DNA from 2 places in the Halioglobus sp. HI00S01 genome. Region 2 is predicted to be linked to the other one. Evidence: predicted binding sites of a transcription regulator. Region 2 holds the regulator's gene; the other holds the start of a gene.

Region 1 (12,039 bases), on a different contig from region 2:
CCATGGATCCGCAGGTGTTCTACATGGTGGGCTATGAAGTGGCGCGTTTCTGCCCCTCCAGTGCCTGGATCCTGGGCGTGATTGCAGTGCACAACTGGCAGCTGGCGGTATTTGATGACCAGGCTGCGCAGGATGTCTGGCAGGAAGATCCCACGGTGCTCATCTCCTCTTCCTATGCGCCAGTTGGCAAGGTCAAGGTTGTCGATGGTGGTTTCCGCCTCAGTGGTCGCTGGAGTTTCTCCAGTGGTTCCGAGCACTGCAAGTGGGCATTCCTGGGTGCAGTTGTACCGACGCCGGAAGCGCCCTTTGATATGGCCAACTACCGCACGTTCCTGGTGCCGATTGAAGACTATGAAATTGCTGACAACTGGGATGTGGTTGGTCTACAGGGCACCGGCAGCCACGACATCGTTGTTGATGACGTGTTCGTGCCTGAGCACCGTACCCACAAATCTATGGATGGTTTCCTGTGTGACAACCCGGGCAACGCTGTTAACGACGCACCGCTGTACCGTATGCCGTTTATGCAAGTGTTCGTGCGCGCAGTCTGCACGGCCACGCTGGGCGCCTGTGAAGGTGCTCTGCAGTCGTTTATCGATGTGGCCAAGACCCGTCAGGTCGGTCCTAACAAGATGAAGGACGATCCCTTTGCGCGCCAGTTGGCCGCCGAGGTACGTACTGAAATTGAGGAAATGAAACTGGTGATGGTGCGCAATTTCGACGCCATGATGGAGCGCTGCCGTGCCGGCGAGGCGATCGCCGTGGAAGACCGTATCCGCTACCGCTACGATTCGGCGATTGTTGCCGATCGCTGCCTCGCCCTGTCCAGCCGCATGCTGAAAGCGTCGGGTTCCGGTGGCGTGCGTCAGGGCAGTGAATTGCTCGACTACCACCTGGATATTCTGTGCAGCCAGGCACACGTGGCAAACCATTCGGTTCCGTTTGCCAACAACATGGGTGGTGTTATGTTTGGTGCCGAGAACATGGATTACGCTATCTGATTGACGGGCAGGGAATGACGCCAATGAAAATGAATGGACTGCTACCCGAGGCCAACTACGCCAAGTGTGCGAACGGCCACACCATCCACTATATCGATGAGGGACAGGGTGATGTCGTGGTATTCCTGCACGGTTCGGGCCCGGGAGCCAGTGGGCATTCCAACTTCAAGGGAAACTATCCTTTCCTGGTAGAAGCGGGGTATCGCTGTATCGTTCCCGATCATATCGGCTACGGTTTTTCGGATAAGCCCGACGATGTCGATCACCCGCTGTCGTTCTTTGTCGAGTGCATCAAGCAGACCTTGGACGTAGCCGGTGTTGATCGCTGCACCCTGGTGGGTAATTCGCTGGGCGGCGCAGTGGCCTTTGGCCTCGCCCTGGAGCATCCTGAATTGGTGGAACGCCTGATTCTGATGGCGCCGGGTGGGCTTAACGATCTGCCTGAATATCAGGCCATGCCAGGCATGCAGCAGGTATTCAAAGCCTTTGGCTCCGGTGAGCCGGTGACGCCTGCCACCATGAAAACGCTGTTTGCTACTGGCCTCATGTACAACGGCGATCTCGCAACCGATGAACTGGTGGCGGAGCGCATGCAGATTATGCAGATCATGAATGGCCACGTGATGGCGACGATGCAAATCCCGAATCTGGTGGATCGGTTGGCCGACATCACGGTACCTTGCCTGGCGTTCTGGGGCATGGATGAGAAAATGATGCCCGAGAGCGGCCTGCATAAAATGGTCAAGGGAATACCGCATCTGCGTACTATTCTGGTCAACGAATGTGGCCACTGGGTTATGGTTGAGCACGAAGGTATGTTCAATCGCGCCTGTCTGGATTTCCTGCAGTACGGCTGAGAACTCGCAGCCGGACAATCAATTTGAACCCGCCTCAGGAGCAGGGGAGTGTAGAATAGCGCTCTCCTGTCCCGTTTGTGACAACGCTATGGAACAACAGAAAATCGAACAACTAGGCGACGAACTGTACGCCGCCATGCGCGAGTGCCGCACCCTGGCACCGCTGACAGATCGCGAGAGTGATATTACTATCGAGGATGCCTATCACATCAGCCTGCGTATGTTGAATCGCAGGCTGGACCTCGATGGCGAGAAAGTTGTTGGCAAAAAAATCGGTGTTACCAGCAAGCCGGTGCAAGATATGCTCGGTGTGTTTCAGCCGGACTTCGGTTTTCTCACCGACGCCATGGTTTACCCTGACGCCGCTGACATTCCAGTGGCTGGAAACCTGATTCAGCCCCGTGCCGAGGGCGAGATCGCGTTTCGTCTGAAAAAGGATCTGGTGGGCCCGGGGGTGACCGAGGCGGACGTACTTGACGCCACTGAGACCATCATCCCCTGTTTTGAAATTGTCGATTCGCGAATCGATGACTGGCAGATCAAAATTCAGGACACCGTGGCCGACAATGCCTCCTGCGGCGTCTATGTGCTCGGTGAGAGGGAAGTGGATCCCAATGACTTCGACTTGCCGAACCTCAAAATGAAGATTTACAAAAACGGTGAATTCCATTCTGAAGGCCTCGGCAGTGCTGTGCAGGGCAATCCGCTGACTGCGGTGGCCTGGCTTGCCAATACCCTGGGTGAGTTCGGGATACCCTTCAAGGCCGGAGAAGTGATTCTTTCGGGCTCATTGGCACCATTGATTCCGGTGGTTGCTGGCGATGAAATGCGCCTGGAGCTGGAAGGCATTGGCGACTGCAGCTGCAAATTTGTGTAGGTCATCAGCGGTGCGTGATCGGAGTATCCGTGCCGGCATGCATCAGGCCTACCGCAACCCATACATTGAGAGAGTGATATGACCCAGAAAATCAAGGCAGCTATCATTGGCCCAGGCAATATCGGCACCGACCTGCTGATGAAGGCTATGCGCAGTGACGTCATTGAGCCGGTCTGGATGGTCGGGGTAGAACCTGATTCACCGGGCCTGGCCCGCGCCCGGGAAATGGGATTGAAGACCACTCACGAGGGTGTCGATGGCATGGTGCCGCACATGCAGGCGGACGGTGTGCAGATTTGTTTTGATGCCACTAGCGCCTACGTTCATGCCGAGAACAGCCGCAAGGTGAATGAGCAGGGTGCGGTCATGATCGATCTGACGCCAGCGGCCATTGGCCCGTTTTGTGTACCACCGGTCAACCTCGCGGAGGCGGTAGCGCAGAAGGCCATGAACGTGAATATGGTGACCTGTGGCGGCCAGGCAACGATTCCCCTCGTGGCCGCTGTTAGCAGGGTTCAAAAAGTTGCATACGGCGAGATTGTGGCCACCGTCAGCTCCAAGTCTGCCGGCCCTGGTACCCGCAAGAATATCGATGAGTTCACGCGTACCACCTCCCGCGGTATTGAGATCTGTGGCGGCGCCGACAGCGGCAAGGCCATTATTATTATCAATCCGGCAGAGCCACCCTTGATTATGCGAGACACCATTCACTGCCTGACTGAGGATGCGCCCGATGAAGCGGCGATTACCCAGTCGGTGCATGACATGATTGCCGAGGTACAGAAGTACGTGCCCGGCTACACCCTCAAGAATGGCCCCGTATTCGATGGCAAGCGCGTATCCATCTACATGGAGGTTGAGGGGCTGGGGGACTTCCTGCCCAAGTATGCCGGCAACCTGGACATCATGACTGCGGCGGGCCTGCGTACCGCGGAAATGTACGCCGAAGAAATTCTGGCGGGCAACTTCGTACCTACGGCGGCATAACCCACATCCAGCAGTGTGGCAATTGCGAGTGGCCCACTGCCAATAGGTAAATTCGAGAGATAGAGCAATGGACCTGAAAGGAAAGAAAGTAACAGTTCACGATATGTGTCTGCGTGACGGCATGCACCCCAAACGCCACCAGATTACGGTGGATGAAATGGTTGCCGTGTCCAAAGCCATGGACGAGGCGGGCGTGCCCCTGATCGAAGTCACCCACGGCGACGGTCTTGGCGGTACTTCGGTGAACTACGGTTTTCCCGCGGCTACCGACGAGGAATATCTCACGGCGGTATGTAAGGAGGTGAACAATGCCAAGGTGTCAGCGCTGCTGCTGCCGGGGATTGGCACGGTCGATCACCTTAAGATGGCCGTGGATTGCGGTATCTCCACCATTCGGGTCGCCACCCACTGTACCGAAGCGGATGTCTCGGAGCAGCACATCAAGATGGCCGCTTCCATGGATGGCCTGGATACCGTTGGCTTTCTGATGATGGCCCACATGATTGAGCCCGAGGAGCTGTTGGCACAGCTGAAGCTGATGGAGGACTACGGTGCCAACTGTGTCTACATTACCGATTCGGCCGGCTACATGCTGCCGGACGACGTCACTGCCAGAGTTGCACTGGCCAGGGCAGAGCTTCGTCCGGAAACCGAGATAGGCTTTCACGGGCACCACAATCTGGCGATGGGTGTGGCCAATTCCATTGCCGCGGTGGCCGCCGGGGCGAACCGGATTGACGGCTCCATGGCGGGCCTTGGTGCCGGCGCGGGCAACACGCCGCTGGAAGTATTTATCGCTGTCTGCGACCGCATGGGTATCGAGACGGGTGTGGATACCTTCAAGGCCATGGATATTGCCGAGGACCTGATCACGCCCATGATGGATGAGCAGGTGCGTATCGACCGCGATGCCCTCACGCTCGGTTACGCAGGGGTTTACTCGTCGTTCCTGCTGTTTGCCAAACGATCAGCGGAAAAGTACAACCTCTCCAGCCGCGACATTCTGGTGGAACTGGGACGGCGGCGCACTGTGGGTGGCCAGGAAGATATGATCGAAGACCTCGCGCTGGATATGGCCCGGGAGCAGGGCACCATTTAGGCGGTATTCGCCCCAGACTGCGATTCGTCGCAAAGCGCTGGACCCGCGGGCAGTATTCACCAATACTGCCCGTTTTGGTTCTGGAGCCTTGCACGTGAAAATAATGACAAGCCTTGGCAGCGTTCTGCTGCTGGTTGTATCCCCGCTGGCCGCGCTTGCCGCCAAACCCGTCATCGAAACCCAGGATGACCTACCGCGCCATACCTACGACCTGGAATTAAAGGTCGTCGACCTCTATGCCAGCGAAAATCGCGAGACTCTGCTGGACCTCGCCGATCAGGTGCAGGCCGATATCGAGGGTGATCTTGAGAAGTATGATATTCGCGATGACAACACGGTTAAGGGTTTCTACTCTGTGCTGGGCACGATCGCGATTCTTGAAGGTCGCTGGCAGGACTACCTGGATTATCTCGGCAAGCGCCGTGAGCTCGAGAGCAAGGAAGCCAATCGCCTGACCATGGGCTTGTTCGGCGAGGCATTGGCGACGGTAGAAATTGCCGGTAAGGGCGATGATGCCCAGGCCCTCAGAGCGGAGCTCAAAAGCCTTGTGGAGGCGCTCCCCTATGAGACAGTCCAGGACAACGTGAAGAGTGGCAAGGGCAGGGCGGAGATCCTTACCGAGGCGCTGGTCCTTGGTAATCTGGAGTCGTCGTTCCAACCCGTGGTCGACAATACTGGCGGCGAAATCAGCTACGATGTGGCATCCACGCTGGTGTCGGTCAGTTTTACCTTGGACGAGTTCATTCCCAATCGCGCGGTGGTCGGCGAGGTGTATGCCGACTTTATTGCCGCCAATGATGTGGCCAAGGAGGATATCTGGGCTGCGCGCGAGGTTGTGATTCCTGCGGATGCAGATGCGACACCGGTGATTGTGTCTGTGTGGGACAGTGGTGTGGACACGGTCATTCCCGGCCTGGCACAGCAATTGTGGACTAACAGCGATGAGATCCCCGGCAATAACATCGACGACGACAAGAATGGCTTTGTCGATGATGTGCATGGTTTTGCCTATAACCTTGATTCCGAGAAGGTGACGCAACTGCTGCGTCCGATCGAGCAGGACTTCGGTGTGAATCCCGCGGACTTGCAGGGGCACGCCAAAGGCCTGGGCGACAACAGTTCCAATATCGACAGCCCCGAGGCCGCTGCACTGCGCAAGTATATTTCCGGCCTGCCCCAGAACGAGGTACAGAGCTTCCTCGAAAATCTCAGCCTGTATGGCGGCTATGCCCACGGCACCCATGTCTCGGGTATTGCCCTGGCGGGTAACCCCTTCGCTGAACTGCTGGTGGCGCGGATGACCTATAGCCACACGCAAATGCCCCCCAAGCCGAGCATTGAACAGTCGGAACGCGATGCTGCGATGTTCCGCGAGGCAGGCCATTATTTCCGTGACAACGGTGTGCGGGCAGTCAATATGAGTTGGGGCGGAAGTGTACGCAGCTACGAGACCGCGCTGGAAGCGCACAACATTGGTGAGTCTCCCGAGGAGCGCAAGGCGCTGGCGCGGAAGATCTTCAAGATCGGCGACGCGGGTCTCAGAGAAGCGATTGGCGGTTCTCCGGACATCCTGTTTATTACCAGCGCAGGTAATTCCGACAACGATGTGACTTTTGACGAGTTCTATCCGAGCAGCTATGAGTACCCCAATTTGTTGACGGTAGGCGCGGTTGATATCGCGGGTGATGAGACCAGTTTCACCAGCCTCGGCAAAGTGGATATCTATGCCAACGGTTTTGAAGTGGAAAGCTATGTGCCAGGCGGCGACAGAATCCCCTTTAATGGCACGTCCATGTCCTCGCCCCAGGTGCTCAATCTCGCCGCCAAGCTGTTGGCCATGGCGCCGGACCTCAGTGTCGCTGAACTGCGCCAGTTGATTCTGGACGGTGCCGACGAAAAGCAGCTGGAAAGCCGCACCATTCTGCTCATGAATCCCAAGGCATCCATGGCCTTGCTGGAAAAACAGCTGGCCAAGTAACCACGGTGGGGGTTGAGTGGCTGCTGCTGCCGATTGCCTTTCTGACCTCGGCACTCGCCGCGGTCATGGGGCTGGGGGGCGGCATGCTGCTTATCGCGGCCATGCCGGGATTGCTGCCACCCCAGGCAATTATTCCGGTGCATGCCTTCACCCAACTGGCCAGTAATGCCTCTCGTGCAGGCTTTGCCTGGCGCCATATCGCCTGGGAGATAGTGCCCGCATTTACCCTCGGCGCTGTCCTGGGCGCCTGGCTGGGCGGTGAGATCTACGACCAGCTCGAGCTGAGTTGGTTGCCTGCCGTGATTGGTGTTCTGATTCTACTAGTGACCTGGGTGCCGTTGCCGCCGGTGCCCGGCGGCGGACAGGTGGCGCTCACCGTACTGGGCTTTTACCAAACAGGGCTGGGCATGATTGCCGGTGCTACCGGGCCGCTGGGAGCCTCCCTGCTGAAGCGACGCAATTCTGAGCGCGATTGGGTGGTGGTGAATACGGCACTGTATATGGCCCTTAACCATGCGCTGCGCCTGGCGGCTTTTGCGTTACTGGGTTTCAGTTTTGGCCCATGGTGGCCGTTGATGTTGGCCATGGCGGCAGCGGTCATTGTCGGTTCCTGGGTAGGAACGCGGCTGCGCGCTCGCATACCACAGCGAAATTTCACTAGACTCTTCAAAACACTGGTAACTGTGCTGGCTTTGCGTATGATCGCCATGCCTTTCTTCAGCTGACGGATCCGACATGTTTGCCACAATGAGCGACCAGCAACGCGGGGCTGCCTATGGTGTTACCGCGTATCTGATCTGGGGTTTCGCCGCACTTTACTGGGTGCAGACAGAGCCCGTGGATCCTCGCGATCTGCTCGCACATCGGGCCCTGTGGTCCGTGCCGTTTGTGTTTGTCTGTCTGTTGTTCAGCGATCGACTCAAGGCTGCGCTGGCGGTGTTCAAACAACCGCGCGTGCTGGGCATAATGGCCATAGCGGCAGCACTTAGCGGCACCAACTGGCTGGTTTTCCTGTGGGCTATTAGTAATGGTCAGGCGACTGAAGCGAGCCTGGGATACTTCCTGTTGCCGCTGCTCAACGTGGTCATTGGACTCACCCTGTTTGGCGAGCGCGTTGATCGGGCGCAGCAGGTGGGCATTGCGTTTGCGGTCGCGGCAGTGTTGTTACAGATCTTTCATCGCGGCGGTCTGCCTTTGGTATCGCTAGGCCTGGCGTGTACCTTTGGTTTATATGGTGCCATTCGCAAGAAGGTCAGCGTGAGCTCGCTGGAAGGTCTGTTTATTGAGACCTTGATGATGTCCCCCCTGGCGCTTTACTGGATGCACACCCATGAATGGGCGGGCCTGGGTGCGCATGGCCTGCGGGTGGATATGTTCTTGCTCGGGGCCGGCGCTATGACCGCGATTCCGCTGATCAGCTATGTCGCTTCGAGTCGCTTGTTGCCGCTGACCGCACTGGGACTGATCTTTTATATCGGCCCCACCGCGCAGTTGCTGGTGGCGCTGCTAATATTCAAAGAGCCATTCGATCTGGTTCAGGGCATTGCATTTGGACTGGTCTGGTGCGGGCTTGCTTTTGTGACAGTCGATGGCATCAGGCGCAGTCGCAAACGGCGCGCTCATCTGGACGTCAACAGGAGAGATTCGTGAATAGGTTTATTTGTAGTGTGGCGTTACTCGCGCTGGCGGGCTGCGCCACTTCCGAAACCCACACCCCGACCAGCACCGGCAGCACCAGCAATGACTTCCAGCCTGACGCCCGCCCGATTGCACAGACCTACGTCTACGAATGCACAGGAATGGATTTCATGACCCGTGTAGGCCCTGGTGAAATGGCTATCTGGCTGGAAGATCGCTACCTGGTGTTATCCCAGGTGCGCGCTGCTTCAGGCAGCAAGTATGTCGAAGGCGATGTCATGTTCTGGAGCAAGGGTCACGATGTGCTTCTGGAGGTGGACGGGATTCGCTACAGCGATTGCAGTCTCAATCCGCAACGTGCCCCCTGGGAAGACGCCCGCCGGAGGGGTGTGGACTTCAGGGCAGTCGGTAACGAGCCCGGTTGGGTGGTGGAAGTGCGCGACGGGCAGAATATCCTGTTTAAAGGAGACTATGGCGCCACCGTGTTGTTGTTTCCCGATCCGGCCAAATCGGCGACAGGTAATGGCAGCGAGTACACTGCGCAAAGCGGTAAACACAGCCTGCGCCTGACTATTGAAGATGCCTTCTGCGCGGATACCATGGCGGACATAGAGTATCCCACCACGGTACAACTTGTTGTCGATGGCCGTAGCTATGCCGGTTGCGGACGCGAACTGGATTATCCCTGGGAGTAACAGGCCGGGAATCCCCGCTTCACTCGGGTTCTGTTGACCCGGTTCAATGTTACGAATTACGCTCCCTTCTACGATATCCGTAAATATCGAGGGGACGACTATGCTTATTGGTGGATGTCCATAGTGAGGAGTAACCCATAAAAAATGTAATCACCCTAGCCGCTGCCGTGGCACTTGCCGGCAGTACTGCGGTGGTACAAGCCTACGAGGCTGGTGATTGGATTCTGCGGGCAGGTGCAGTGACCGTGGCCCCGGATGCAGACAGCGATATTGTCGACGAAACGCTGCCGGTGACGGTCGATGTTGATGACAATACCCAGTTGTCGATTATTGGCGCTTCTATGGTCGATCCCAACTGGGGCATTGAGCTGCTGGTAGCGACGCCTTTCAGTCACGACATTGACGTGAACGAAGTAAACGCGCAGGCGGGTGAGACCAAGCATCTGCCTCCAACGCTCAGCGTGCAATGGTATCCGCGCGGTGCAGCCAGTGGCTGGCAGCCCTATGTCGGAATCGGCATCAACTACACCCATTTCTTTGATGAGAAGGCGGACAGCGACCTGGAAGGCATAGTTGGTAACGCTGACCTCGATCTGGACGATTCCTTCGGCCTGTCGGCTTCTGCAGGAGTCGACATGCCCCTGGGTGAGCACTGGGCCCTGAACGCAGGGGTCTGGTATATCGATATCGATACGACGGCCACGGTCACGCTCAAGGACGCGGGCGATAGCAAGGTCAGGTTTGACGTGGATATCGATCCCTGGGTGTATAACGTCGGCATAGCCTACAAATTCTGAACCCCAGTATGGCCCGCTCACCTAGGGTCATCTGGCGCCTGGCCCGGCTCTTTTGAGTCGGGCTTTTTTTGTTTTTTTCCACCGGTGATGGTTCGGGCGATGTCGGTGCCGTTTGCGAAGGGCTATGCCGGTGTTATGGTGGTGTCAAAGCAATAACAACGGAGTACCAGCATGCCAGGCCAGAAGACCGTTCCCTTTTTCGTGTCCACCACACTGGCGGGAGTTCTGTTGATAGTGCCCGTGGCGTTGTTGGCCGGTGTTTTATTTTACGCTTACGGCCTGTTGGTAGAGCTGGCACAACTGTCGGGCCTGCAGTTGCCGTTCAGTGATTTCCTCAATGGTTTGATTCTCGGTCTCGGTGCGCTGGTCAGTTTAATCGTTATATGTTTTTTGATTGGCCTGGCGTTGCGCACCAGTATTGGTAACGTCATCGAACACAAGTACCAGGGACTGCTGGACAAATACGTACCCGTTGTCGGCATGCTGCGCGGCCTGGTTATGCAAATTGTAGGTGGCAACGACGCCGTGGCGAAATTACGTCCCGCAGAGGTGTGCCTGCACGGGGGTGCAAGTCGTCAGTACGGTTTGATTGTTGAAGAACTGCCCGACGGGCGCGCAGTGGTATTCGTGCCTACTGTGCCGGCTGCAACCATTGGTCAAATTTATGTCTTAACCGCTGACGCGATCACCGAACTCGATACTCCCGTTCAGGATATGCTCAATGCGGTCACTCAATGGGGCGCAGGCGCCACATTGATGTACAAGGGCAACGAGGATTAATACTATGGTTCGTAGATACTGCCCGCGCCAAAGATGACACATTCCGGTATGCCGATTTTTCCACGACTTAACTCGGTGATTGCTGTCATCGCAATGCTTCTTGTGCTGATGTCGCCAGGCAGTTGGGGATAGGAGGGCGGCTTCGCCGACGAATGGAAGTTAATCATCAACTTTCCCATGTTGTGGCTGCCGGATATCGAGGGCGAGATCGATGTAGACGGTGAACTGATTAACGTGGATACGCCGATTTCCGACACGCTAGACAATCTTGATTTCGGTTTCATCGGCGAAATCTATGCGCGCCACGGTCCCTGAATGCTCGGTTTGCGGGTCATGCATCTGGATACCTCCAGTAGCTCGCGTATTGGTCCAGTTGGTCTGTTGCCGGGCCTGCCTCCACTGGTGGGTGAATACGATGTGACGGTGGAGTCATCGCTCTTCACTAGTGACGTGATTGGCGGTTACACGCTGAACGACTACATTGCCCTTTACACCGGGGTGCGGCGCAGTGGACTGAACATGAGAGTGAGAACCCCTGCCAACGAAGAAGGCAGCGGGATCGTCGAGTTGCCCGGCCGGGTGACGATTACCGATGAGGCATTGTATGACTGGATTGGTGGCGTGGCGCTGACAGCCCCTCTGGGCCACAGTGGCAAGTGGCGGGCGGTTCTGGAGGCCGATACCTTGATTGACGGTGACAACGACACGAATTATCAGCTCAATGGCTTTATCGCCCATCATTTCAATGAGCGTCACAGCGTCTGGTTGGGCTACCGTTATCTGAATATGGTGCGCAGCATGCGAGTTGAAGGGTCCCGGGTGGAAACCGATTTCGTGCAAAGCGGGCCGACCCTGGGCTGGGCCTTTACGTTCTAATTAAGGGGCGGGTTTGTTCGACCAGTCAACTTAGCTGAGGCGGCGAATAACACGGCGGGCTAGTTGCTCACTGTAACTGTTAATCTTCCAGTGGCCCGGGCTCCAACCCTTCACAAAGCGATGAAAATCTGCCCAGGCGACGTCGTAGAGCTCTCGCCATTGAGCTTCCAGGGCGCGATGATCGATGGCGGGATGTCGTAACCGCGCGTGGGTGCCAAGTGCGCCAAAATAGTAGTCCAGCAGGGCAGTTTCCAGCGCGGCACACTGTGCTTCATCCAGGCAACTGCCGATAAAGTAAGCCACATCCTTCATGCCACAGCCGGCGCCAACATACTGGAAGTCCACGGCGGCGACACGGGGTGTGCCACCTATGGTGGCAAAGCAAAAGTTGGCCAGTTTGGCATCGCCGTGTACCAGCGTCTGGAAGTCGCTTCTTCTCAGGACCGCGTCGATG
Region 2 (12,039 bases):
AGCAATGGGAATCAACAGGTAGAGACTATCCACGATTCAGTCCTGCAGCGAGGCTTCCTTACTCAGACGCAGCGAGTTTGCCACGACAATGAGTGAACTTAATGACATGCCAATGGCCGCTGCCCAGGGAGGTATATATCCCATTGCTGCCAGCGGAATAGCGCTGATATTGTAACCTAGGGACCAACCAAAGTTTTGCAGAATAATTCGGCGACAGCGGCGTGCCTGGTGCCAGGTACGGGTGATTGCGTCGAGATCCCCGCCGGCGACCACAAAGTCAGCCTGGGTACGAGCGAGATCAGTGGCATCGGCTACTGCGAATGATGCATCAGCCATTCCCAGTACCGGGGCGTCATTGAGCCCGTCTCCCACCATGGTGACCACGTGGCCATCGGCTTGGAGGGCTTGAACCTGTGCCATTTTTTCCTGTGGCCGCAGGCCATAGGCGCAGCTGTCCAGCTGCAGCTGTTCGGCCAGTGCGGGTCCGGCGGCGGAACGGTCGCCAGTGAGCAGGCCAACAGTCAGGCCGGCGTGCTGTGCTTGGGCCACTACGCACCGCGCTTCACTGCGCAGTGGGTCATTGAGGCCAATCCAGGCCAGTGCTTCCTCGTCGCTGCACAGGGCGACCCAATACAATTCCTGTCGCGGTTGAGCCGTCAGCCCGGGCAAGAGTGCACGACAAAAGGGTTCGCTGCCCATGCGGTACTCATGCCCGTTGAGCATCCCGGCCATGCCGGCGCCGACGGTGTATTCCACGTCCGTCAATCCCGCCTTGCCGGGCAGGTCTGCAAAGGCGCTCCCCAGTGGGTGATTGGAGAAGTGTTGCAGTGCGCTGGCGATAGCCAGTACCTCAGTGCGGTCTGCTGAGCCCAGCAACTGCACCTCGGCAATAGACAGATTCCCCTCGGTGAGCGTGCCTGTTTTGTCGAACAATACGTGCGTGGTTCGAGACAGTGCCTCCAGGGCATTTTCTCCGCGCACAATGACACCCCTAGTTCGCAAGGCGCTGGCAGCGGCCGTCAACGCGGCCGGCGTGGCCAGGGCCAGTGCGCAGGGGCAACTGATGACCAGTACGGAGAGTGAAATCCACAGCGCCTGGGAAGGATCAATCTGGTACCAGATAAACGCCGTTGCGGAAGTGACCAATAGTACGCCCGCTACAAACCACGATGCAATTCTGTCGGCCATACGGGCCAGCGCGGGTTTTTCAGTCTGTGCCACCTCTACAGATTTCTGCAGGGCGGCGAGCCGACTTTCCAGGTAGTTGCACAGCACCTGCGCTTCCAGCCCGGCTTCCACATTGATCGTACCCGCGTAAACCGTATCGCCCACGGCAACGCTGCGCGGCAGGTGCTCGCCGTTAAATGTATCCTCCCGTACTGCGCTACTGCCCTTGGTTACGATGGCATCGATGGCAATGGTTTGCCCGGGGGGGAACAAGACTGTGTCACCCACCACAAGCTGGGCGCGTGGCACGGTCTGCCATTGCCCGTCGCGACGACAACTCACGGCATCGGGCAGCGTACTCTCGGCGTCGAACCAGGTCATGGTGTGGCGCTGCCGTACTCTGGCTTCGAGGAATCGACCCAGTAACAGGAAGAATGTGAACATGACCACGGAATCAAAATAGACCTGCCCGGTGCCGCTAATCGTCGCCCACGCGCTGGCCAGCAAGGCCAGACCAATCGCCAGAGCGACCGGTAAATCCATGACCAGTGCACCTTGTTTCAGGTGACGCCAGGCGGTGGAAAAAAAAGTCCCCGCCGAGTAGTACACAACAAAACTGGCGACCAGCAGGCTGACCCATCGCAGTAGGCCTTCATACTGCTGCTGAATTCCCTGAATCTCCCCGGCATGGAGTGCAATGGCATACATCCCCACCTGCATCATGCCAAAGCCGGCAACGCCCAGACGGCGCAGGTCGCGCTTGTAGTCTGCGCGCATTTGTTCGACCTGAGTGCTGACCTGGAAGGGGCGTGGCCGGTAGCCCAGTGACTCAAGGCGGCTGAAGATTTCGCTGAGTTTTATTTGCGCTGGATCAAACGCGACGTCCAGGCGACTCTGCTGCAGATTGACCAGGGCGCTGGAGATGCCCGGGATTGGCGCCAGTGTTTGTTCGATCAGCCAGGTACACGCAGCACAGGTTATACCACCCAGCAACACCCGCGCTTGCACGGTGCCATCGCTTTGCATGTCGGCGAATTGTGCGGCTGTTTGCGGATCGTCGTAAACCAAGTACTGGTCATTGAGCTTGAATTGCTGTTCGACCGGTCGTTCGCTGTAGGCCGTGCGCTGCTGGTAAAAGGTATCCAGTCCACTGGAGGTAATCATGGTCGCCACGGCGCGGCATCCAGGACAGCACATTGCGCGTGCTTCGCCGCCGATCTCTACGTGCAGGTCCACGCCGGGGGGGATATCTTCACCGCAGTGATAGCAGGGCGGGGCTTCCCGCGCGGCCTGGAGGCCGGCGTCAGCCACCCTGGCCGTTGCCTAAATCTGCGGCGGTGACTGACCCGTCGAGGCGCCAAGCCTGTTCACCTTCACTGGTGAGAGACCAATGCCAACGCGGAGCTACTTCGGCGGGCAGGCGGCCGCGATACTCGCCTGGTACGCTCTGTACCAACATCAGGCTGAAGTCCTGGTTGGATTCGAGGGGGTGTGACATATCGAGCTTGAGCAGCTGATCATTCACGGGCCCCGAGGTTTTGATCACAATGTCGCTGCCTTGTATGAAAATATTAGCGGCAATGTTCAGCGATCTGGCGCGCTCGATCTTTTCCAGCTTGCGATTGATGGCCAGGCCATCCTTGTAGTACTCGTCGGCCACCAGATCATCGGCGCCTTCATGCGCTACAAACACCATGTTAATCCCGGCTACCACAACGGCTGCGGGCAGGGCGATTAAGAACCAGGGCCAGAACTGTTTGTACCAGGGTTGACTGTCCTCGCGGGGCAGTTGTTTGCTCATCGCTTTACTACTCTGTTGTCAGGCCGCCTACAGTGGCTTTACGAATCGTGTTTCGTGAACAATCCTGAGATCTTCACGATCACTTGCCTGGGCTTCAAAATTAAAGGCAGTGCTAGGCTTGTCCAGGTCCTCGGGCATCATCCGCACTCGCAGGCTTATCGAGCGAATTTCTTCGCCATCGAGCGTGTGCATGCGATCGCCAATAATCTCAGCGTTCTCAAGGCCGTCGATGGAAAGGGTGAATTCATGCATTTCCGGGGACATGTTCGCCAACTGGAGTGTATAGATGTTGTCTATGGCACCGGTATCCGTAGTCACGAATAACTGGTTGCGATCGCGGATGATCGTTAACTCCAGCGGTACCCGGTAAAGCATGTTGTAGCCGAACGCGCCAAACATAACTGCCAGTACTACCACGTACCCAATGATACGCGGCCGCAGCCAATGTGTCTTACCTTCACCATTCAGCTCTCGTTCACTGGTGTAGCGGACCAGGCCCTTGTCGTAGTCCATTTTCTCCATCACAGAGTCGCAGGCGTCGATGCATAACGCACAGCCAATGCACTCGTATTGGAGGCCGTTGCGGATGTCGATACCCGTCGGGCAGACCTGTACACACAGTTCGCAGTCGATGCAGTCACCCAAGCCGAGTTCCTTGGGGTCGGCGGTTTTCTTGCGGCTGCCGCGAGCCTCACCCCGGACCTTGTCATAGGATACGATGAGTGTGTCCTGATCAAACATCACCGACTGGAATCGTGCGTAGGGGCACATATACATGCACACCTGTTCCCGCATCCAGCCGGCGTTGATATAAGTGGCGAAGGTGAAGAACTGGGTCCAGAAATATGCCCAGGCACCGGCCGTGCCCGCAAACAAGTCCACCAGCAGTTCGCGGATGCCGTAGAAATAGCCGACAAACGTTACACCCGTGGCAAAGCCGATAAATAACCAGCCGCTGTGCTTAAGACACTTCTTGCGAAATTTCTCCATCGACATGGGGGCCTTGTCCAGCTTCATCCGCTGATTGCGGCTGCCCTCGGTTTTCTGTTCCCACCACATGAACATGGTGGTCCATACGGTTTGTGGACAGGTATAGCCACACCAGATTCGCCCTGCGAAGGTGGTCACCGCGAACAACATGTAGGCGGCAATAATGAGCAGGAAGGCCAGCATCGGAAAATCCTGCGGCCAGAAGGTGAGACCGAGGATGTGGAATTTGCGCTCGGGTAAATCGAACAAAATGGCCTGGCGCCCATCCCAGGTGAGCCATGGCATCAGATAGTAGCCGAGCAACAACGGCCAGCCGGTGTAGAGCCTGACCTTCTGGAAAAAGCCTTCAACCTTGCGCGTGTAGATGCGCTCGCGCCGTTGATAAAGATCGACCTCGCCAACCTCGGCGGGGGCGACTTCTTTCAGATCAATCAGGTCCTTGTCAGACATGGCATGTGCTCACAGAAAAGGGGCGTGAGGTTGAGGGACCGGCGTCGGGCCCCTCGAGTGGACGTTGTTACAGTTTAGTTGCTCAGGCCGTAGACGTAGGCCGTCAGGATGTGAATCTTATCCTCACTGAGCAGGCCCTTCTGCGCAGGCATAACGCCGTTGCGTCCTGCGCGAAGACTGTGCGTGATCTGCTCCAGGGAGCCGCCGTAAAGCCAAATCCCGTTGGCCAGGTTGGGAGCGCCCAATGCCTGATTGCCCTTGCCATCTGCACCGTGACAGGCGACACAATAGGTCTGGTAATGCTTCGCGCCGGCTTCTTTCTGAGCGCTATCAATTTCGCGGCCACTGAGTGACATCACATAGGCTGAAACATCGGCCACACCCTGGTCGCCGAGAATGCCACCCCAGGCAGGCATGGCTGCCTTGCGCCCGTCAACCAGTGTGGCTTTGATGGCCTCGGGGGTGCCGCCCCAAATCCAGTCATCGTCCGTCAGATTGGGGAAGCCGTAGGCGCCCTTGGCATCGGCACCGTGGCAGATAGCGCAGTTATTACTGAACATACGCATGCCCATTTTGCGTACCGCAGGGTCATTGGCGATTTCCTCAATGGGCATGGCAAGGTAGCGATCTCGCATGTCGCGATAGCGCTTCTCTGCGGCGGCCACATCCTTATCGTGCTGTGATTCCTGGGACCAGCCGAGTAGGCCCTGGAAATTACCCATGCCCGGGTACATGATCAGATAGCCAATGCTGAACACAATGGTGATGACAAACATCATGAACCACCACGCCGGCATCGGGTTGTCGTACTCTTCGATACCGTCGAAGACGTGGCCGGTAGTTTTGGCTTCCGGGTTCTCGCGTGAACGGTTGGCGAACAGTATCCAGGTAATGAGCACTATCGTGAGTGAAGTGAGGATGATTACCCACAAACTCCAGAAACTAGTCATTCCTTACTTCCTCCTGCATGGTGTTCTGATGCTGCTCTTCATCTGCGAAGGGCAGTTGTGCGGCTTCATCAAAGGCCGATTTTCGTTTGCTGCTGTAGGCCCAGATACACACGCCGATGAACGAGATCATCAGGAATAGCGTACTCAGGCCGCGGAGATCGTTGATGTCCATGGTGTTAGCGCCTCGATTGCAGCAGCAGACCGAGCTGCTGCAGATAGGCGACCAGGGCGTCGATCTCTTTCTTACCTGAGACAGCCGCCGCTGCGTCAGCAATGTCATCATCGGTATAGGGCACACCCACCGTGCGCAGAGACGTCATCTTCTGGGCGGTGTGCTCGCCACTGAGCGTCTTTTCAAACAGCCAGGGGAATGCCGGCATGTTGGATTCAGGAACGACGTCGCGGGGGTTGTACAAGTGCGCGCGATGCCAGTCGTCAGAGTAACGACCACCTACGCGGGCAAGGTCAGGGCCGGTTCGCTTTGAGCCCCACAGGAAGGGATGATCGTAGACAAATTCGCCAGCCACTGAGTAGTGCCCGTAGCGTTCGGTCTCGGCGCGCAGGGGACGAATCATCTGCGAGTGACAGGTGTTGCACCCTTCGCGAATATAAATGTCGCGGCCTTCCAGTTCGAGTGCGGGAAGGGGTTTGAGGCCCGCAATGGGTTCGTTGGTTTCCTTAATGAACATCAGGGGCACCAATTCCACTAGCGTGCCAAAGCTGATGGCGATGATCATACCGACAATCATCAAGCCTATGTTGGTCTCAACTGCTTCGTGTTTCATATTCTCGTCACTCCTCAGGCGGCGCTGGCTGCAACAGGTGCAGGCTGGGCTTCGACGTCGCGGCGGGTTGTCATGTATACGTTGTAGGCCATGACCAGCATGCCACCGAAGAACACGGCGCCACCCAGTACACGGACCACATAACCGGGATAGCTGGCGGCGACAGACTCAACGAAGCTGTAGGTCAGGGTGCCGTCCTGGTTGTAGGCGCGCCACATCAGGCCCTGCATGATGCCGTTTACCCACATGGAAGCGATGTACATCACCGTGCCAATGGTCGCCATCCAGAAGTGGACGCTAATCAGGTCGGTGGAGTACATGCGGTCGCGGCCGAACACGATCGGAATCAGGTGGTACAGCGAGCCAATGGAAATCATGGCTACCCAGCCTAGTGCGCCAGAGTGCACGTGGCCAATGGTCCAGTCGGTGTAGTGAGACAGTGCGTTAACGGTCTTGATGGCCATCATCGGACCTTCAAATGTCGACATTCCGTAAAACGACAGACTGACGACCAGGAAGCGCAGAATTGGGTCGGTGCGCAGCTTATGCCAGGCGCCGGACAGGGTCATCATGCCGTTAATCATGCCGCCCCAGGAAGGAGCCAGCAGAATCAGTGACATGATCATGCCCAGGCTTTGTGCCCAATCGGGCAGGGCGGTGTAGTGCAGGTGGTGGGGGCCGGCCCAGATGTAAATCGAGATTAGCGCCCAGAAATGGACGATAGACAGGCGATAGGAATACACGGGGCGCTCCGCCTGCTTGGGCACAAAGTAGTACATCATGCCCAGGAAACCCGCGGTCAGGAAAAAGCCCACGGCGTTATGGCCATACCACCACTGGACCATCGCATCCACGGTGCCGGCATAGGCTGAATACGATTTAAAGGCCGATACAGGTACTGCTGCGGAGTTCATGATGTGCAAGATAGCAACTGTGACGATAAACGAGCCCAGGAACCAGTTCGCGACATAGATGTGGCGCGCCTTGCGCTTCATGATGGTGCCGAAGAACACCACGCCGTAGGCCACCCAGACCACGGCGATCAGGATGTCGATGGGCCATTCCAATTCGGCGTACTCCTTACTGGAAGTCAGGCCCAGTGGCAGGGTAATAGCGGCCGCGACGATCACGGCCTGCCAGCCCCAGAATGTAAATGCAGCGAGCTTGTCCGATACCAGGCGCACCTGGCAGGTGCGCTGGACAATAAAATATGAGGTGGCGAAGAGGGCGCAGCCCCCGAAGGCAAAGATTACCGCATTGGTGTGCAGCGGGCGCAGGCGCCCGAAATGCAGGTATTCGATACCCAGGTTCAGCTCGGGCCAGGCGAGCTGGGCGGCGATAATCACGCCAACCAGCATGCCCACTATCCCCCAGACTACCGTCATAATTGCAAACTGGCGCACCACCTTATAGTTGTAGGTGGGATGTTCCAGTGCGGAGTTAAGCTCGCTCATGGTTTCGTTCCAAAGTCAGATTTTGAGAAAGGCAAAAATCATTGTTGAGTGGGCTAGTCGGTAAAGGCAGGTGCCGCTCCGAAGTCCCATAAAATCACTGCGCCGACCATAATGCAGATCAGCAATACCAGTGCCACGCCCATAACCGCACTCGAAAACAGAAATCCGCGTTCCTCGGGGATGTCCATTAATATGGGGATGCCCAAATACATCAGGTAGACGGCCCAGCACACGGCGACAATGCCGATGAGTAGGTCCAGCCAAAGCACAGGGTAAAAACCCACTGCGCCAAAGATAAACATGGGGGTGGCTGCCAGGGAGCAAATGATGATGCCCTTGGCAATACTGGACTCCGCGCCGTAGGTGTCGCTCATCCAGTGAACGAAGTAGCCCAAAACGGCGAGGCATACTACCTGAGTTAAATAAAATAGGATACAAATTTGTAAGGCACTGTCTTTGGTCAGTCGGACGCTCTCTCCATCGCCGACTGTCCAGCCTATGTCGGTGGTCCCGTAGTACCAGGCCACAGCTGGAATAATCGACAGAATCCAGGGATACAGCAGCAAAGTCTTGAAGGAGCTGTCGGACAGCTCAGAAATGCTCTTCCACTGGGAACTAGGCTTAACAAGCAAGCCGAAGGTATGTTGAATCATTTGGTTATTATCTCCCCAAATCTACTCTGGTAGTTGCGTGCATTCTAGGATTTGTCAGGTAATTCACCATGATGTGAATCAAGATAGAAATGGTCGTCGACTGCGTCAAATACAGGTGTACACAACAGCGGCCGATAATCATGCGCTAGCTACTGAGGTTGGCAATGTTCCTCAGGCCCTGACTATCCAGAATTTCTATTTCCTTGTTGTCCACTTGCAGAATGTCCATTTTCTGCAATCGGCTGAATACCCGGGACACGGTTTCCACCGTGAGCCCAAGATAGTTGCCAATGTCTACCCGCGGCATGGGTAGACGGAACTGGGTTGCGCTGAGCTTGCGGCGCGCATTGCGACCGGAGATGCTCAGCAATAGTGCGGCCACACGTTCATCTGCCGAATTTTTGCTCAGCAGGGTGATCAGTTGTTGATCCTCGGTGATCTCGTGGCTCATCAGCTGGAAAAAGTGGCGCTGCAGGTTCGGTATCAGCGCACTGTGTTTTTCCAGTGAGGTAAAGGGAATTTCGCAGATGGCTGCGGTCTCCAGCCCCTTGGCGGAAGAGGCGTGGGAGTTGTTGGAGATACCATCCATGCCCAGAATTTCTCCGGGAAAGTAAAAACCAGTGACCTGCTCGCGGCCGTCATCAGCGGTCTTGTAGGCCTTGAGCGTGCCCGAGCGAACGGCATATACCGACTCGAAGTCGTCGCCTTCGCGGTACAGGTGCTGGTTTTTTTGCAGAGGTTTGCTGCGCTGGATGATGTCATCCAACTGGGCGATGTCGTCTGACTCCAGGGCCAGCGGCAGGCAGATGCTGTTAAGGCGGCAATTGCCACAGCTGACCTGAAGGTCGTGGGTGCAAGTCTGGTAGCTTTTGCTTCTCGACTCTGCAATGTTCGTCATGAGAAATCCCGTGCACTAGAACGGTGCTAATTATAATCTAAAATCCACAGTGGCAGTAACGTGATTTTTGGGCGTAAATCAGACGGTTGCGGAGAATCTGGGCGCGGGTTCGTCACCTTTTGGAGCCGTCAGATAGGCGTCGAAAGGCAGGCAGGTATTGCGTAGAAAGGGCCGCCCCTGCTGGTGAATTCGCACCTCGTCCCCAGAGATGCTCAGAAGTTCGTCGTCAACAAGCGGTTGGAGCGAGATCAGCTGCGTCGCAAACTTCTCGTTAAAGGCGATGCCAAAGCGTTCGTTGCACTCGCTCAGGTCCAGTCGCAGATTGGAAATCAGGCGCATGATCACGTGGCGGCGCAGCTGGTCTTCGGCGGTTGTCTTTACACCGCGATTGACCGGTAGCGCGCCGCTGTCGATGGCGCTGTAGTAGTCGCCCAGGTTGCGTTCATTCTGCAGGTAGTAGTCGCCCATCTGGCTAATGGCCGAAATGCCCAGGCCCAACAAGTCGTCTGCCATATGCAGTGAATAACCCTGGAAATTACGCTGCAGGCGTCCCTCTTGTTGAGCGATTGCCGGCTCATCGTCAGGAAGCACATAGTGATCCATGCCGATCAGGCGATAGCCGGCTTTCTGCAGCGTGTGGCTGATCAGCTCATGTAACAACAGGTTCTACTCCGGGGTGGATAGCGTTAAACGATCGATGGCCCGCTGGCTGGTGAAACGCTCGGGGAGGTGAGCGTAGTTGTAACAGGCAATGCGTTCGGGCCGCAGGGCGATGGTGTTGAGCTCCACTGTGCGCGGATCAATCTCGATGGAATATTCCCGATAGCCCTTGTCCAGCAGGTTGAAGTGGCTGGCCAGCATATGCATGAGCTCGGTGATCTGGGCGTGATCCAGGTACGTTGGAGTGCCCCCGCCCCAATGCATCTGGGTGATCGGCCGGGTGTCGCCAACCAGTGCTGATTGCAGGCGAATTTCCTGCTGCAGATGTTCCAGGTAGGTCTGGGCAACGCCTTGCTCACGGGTCACGATTTTATTGCAGGCGCAGTATTAGCAGATGTCCCGGCAGAAGGGCAGGTGCAGATAAATCGACAGCGGGTCGCGGCGGCGGTCGCCGTCGATTGCCTGCCAATCCAGATATTGTTGAAACGGAAAGTCCTGGCGAAACTGGTGAGCGGTGGGATAAGACGTATAGCGCGGCCCCTGACAGGCGTACTTGCGCGCGATGGTCATTTCCTCACGAAATTCCGAGGTGATAGTGGTGGTTGTGATAAGGTCGTTGTTCATCGTGGAAGGCCGGCGGTCATACAGGCGCAAAGTATCAAATTCCTGCACAGCGCTTGTTGATCTGGGTCGACGAGAGGCGGGGATAACCTAGCCCAGTGAGGCAACGCTCTTGATAATCAATCGCACCAGTTCGGCCTGTCGGGAAATACCGGTTTTCGCGAAGATCGACTTTAACTGGGCCCTGGCGGTGTGCTGGGAAATATTCTGTACTTCAGAGACCTCTGCCAGGCTCAGGCCGCGCGCCAGCAAAATGGCCAGATTGGCTTCTGCGGGAGTGAGCTCAAACAGCTCTCCGAGGGTTTGTTTGGAGGCCGATTCGTGCTGATCGGGGTCCGAGATAAAGACCGCTGCGCAGGGGCTTGATTGGCCCTGACTCCATTCGGAGTGCGGCACCGGGCGTACTACCAGACCGAGATCGGAGCGGCTGCCAGAGCGCGGAACTCGCAGCGCGTGAGCCACTGAGGGTTGCCCCTGGGCCTGTGCGGCAATGATTGTTGCCAGCGCCTGCTGCAGCTGACGGTTGGCGTCACGCCCGGCCAATTGCAGGCTGTCGCCGTTGCGGGTGAGACCATCACCTTCTTCGAGTAGCACCTGGGCGATCGGATTGGCGTTGCGAATTCTGGCTTGCTCGTCGAGGATGATGGTGGCCACCGCCAGTTGCGAAACGGCGCCGGCATAGACATCGCGTTCCGAGGTGGTGCGGTTGAGAGTTGCGTATATTTCTATGGCTCGTCTGAGATGGGGGGTCAACCGTCGCAGCAACTCGCGGTCGCGTTCGGTGAAACGAGGTTCCTGCTTTCGGCGCGAGAGACGCAGCCGTGCCAGCATACCGCCGGGCTCTGCAGTGTCGACCCCGAGAATCCTGAACAATCCAATCGGGTGCAGGTATTGTCGATAGTAGTCCGACGCAGTCAGCGCTTCGTCGGGCAATATGTCTTCCAGCGCTGTCACTTTTTCCAGCGGCAGATTAACGAACGGGTCGAGGGAGAAAAACTCATCGCGATAGGCTGTCAGTTCCCAGTCATCGGGGCTGGCCAATGCGGGCGCATCGGCACCTTCAGGGCGGACGCTATTGAGGATCAGCCCGGGATCACCGACGGCGGGGGGGCGCAATACCAGTGACACTACCTGAACATCGAGCATCTCGCGCAGCGCTGGCAGTGCAGTTTGCCAGGGCTGTTCTTCCAGCGGGCCCTGGTATATCAGCCCTATCAGCTCGTCGTAGTCAGTGTCGAAAGAAGCGTGCACGGCGGATTATCGCGCTATGGTGGAAAGTTCGGCAGTAATCTCGAATAGGGGTTTCGGTTTGCCCACGCCCCAGCCCTGCAGGTAGTCGACCCCAATTTCCTTGAGCTTGGCAATAATCTCATCGTTTTCCACCGATTCGGCAATGGTTTCCTGGCCGAGGAAGTGCGCCAGATCGTTAATCGATCGGGCCATGGCGTAGTCGGCTCGGCTGTGGTGGATATTGGAGATAAATGTGCCGTCAATTTTGACATAGTCAACGGGCAGTTCGCGCAGATAGTTGTGGCTAGCAAGCCCGGTGCCGAAATCATCGATTGAGAACTTACAGCCAATGTTGCGAAACGCCTGGACGAAGTCGGCGG

The links. The regulator FNR, encoded in region 2, switches genes on or off when oxygen is low (the NO sensors DNR and NnrR bind a similar motif). The targets are predictions, from matches to a motif close to TTGATNNNNATCAA.
Region 1: A3709_RS01950 (OmpW family protein) is a predicted target of FNR. The motif match lies at 9,166-9,179, and genes of this name have one in related genera.

Annotation. Positions count from the first base shown of each region.
Region 1 covers NZ_LWEE01000006.1:102,639-114,677, forward strand. Annotated here, with positions in the region: gene A3709_RS01905 (acyl-CoA dehydrogenase family protein) at 1-1,001, shown strand, start outside; gene A3709_RS01910 (alpha/beta fold hydrolase) at 1,025-1,858, shown strand; gene A3709_RS01915 (fumarylacetoacetate hydrolase family protein) at 1,947-2,735, shown strand; gene A3709_RS01920 (acetaldehyde dehydrogenase (acetylating)) at 2,814-3,722, shown strand; gene dmpG (4-hydroxy-2-oxovalerate aldolase) at 3,790-4,821, shown strand; gene A3709_RS01930 (S8 family serine peptidase) at 4,925-6,799, shown strand; gene A3709_RS01935 (sulfite exporter TauE/SafE family protein) at 6,805-7,524, shown strand; gene rarD (EamA family transporter RarD) at 7,547-8,449, shown strand; gene A3709_RS01945 (COG3650 family protein) at 8,446-9,132, shown strand; gene A3709_RS01950 (OmpW family protein) at 9,300-9,929, shown strand; gene A3709_RS01955 (hypothetical protein) at 10,101-10,709, shown strand; gene A3709_RS22990 (hypothetical protein) at 10,887-11,024, shown strand; gene A3709_RS01960 (hypothetical protein) at 11,025-11,585, shown strand; gene A3709_RS01965 (phosphotransferase) at 11,616-12,039, opposite strand, start outside.
Region 2 covers NZ_LWEE01000030.1:218,341-230,379, reverse strand. Annotated here, with positions in the region: gene ccoS (cbb3-type cytochrome oxidase assembly protein CcoS) at 1-33, opposite strand, end outside; gene A3709_RS07760 (heavy metal translocating P-type ATPase) at 37-2,478, opposite strand; gene A3709_RS07755 (FixH family protein) at 2,471-2,968, opposite strand; gene ccoG (cytochrome c oxidase accessory protein CcoG) at 2,996-4,408, opposite strand; gene ccoP (cytochrome-c oxidase, cbb3-type subunit III) at 4,483-5,358, opposite strand; gene A3709_RS07740 (CcoQ/FixQ family Cbb3-type cytochrome c oxidase assembly chaperone) at 5,351-5,530, opposite strand; gene ccoO (cytochrome-c oxidase, cbb3-type subunit II) at 5,535-6,143, opposite strand; gene ccoN (cytochrome-c oxidase, cbb3-type subunit I) at 6,158-7,597, opposite strand; gene A3709_RS07725 (Yip1 family protein) at 7,651-8,250, opposite strand; gene fnr (fumarate/nitrate reduction transcriptional regulator Fnr) at 8,396-9,148, opposite strand; gene A3709_RS24490 (hypothetical protein) at 9,227-9,808, opposite strand; gene A3709_RS24485 (hypothetical protein) at 9,815-10,174, opposite strand; gene A3709_RS24480 (hypothetical protein) at 10,196-10,432, opposite strand; gene A3709_RS07710 (helix-turn-helix transcriptional regulator) at 10,520-11,680, opposite strand; gene A3709_RS07705 (DUF1631 family protein) at 11,687-12,039, opposite strand, start outside.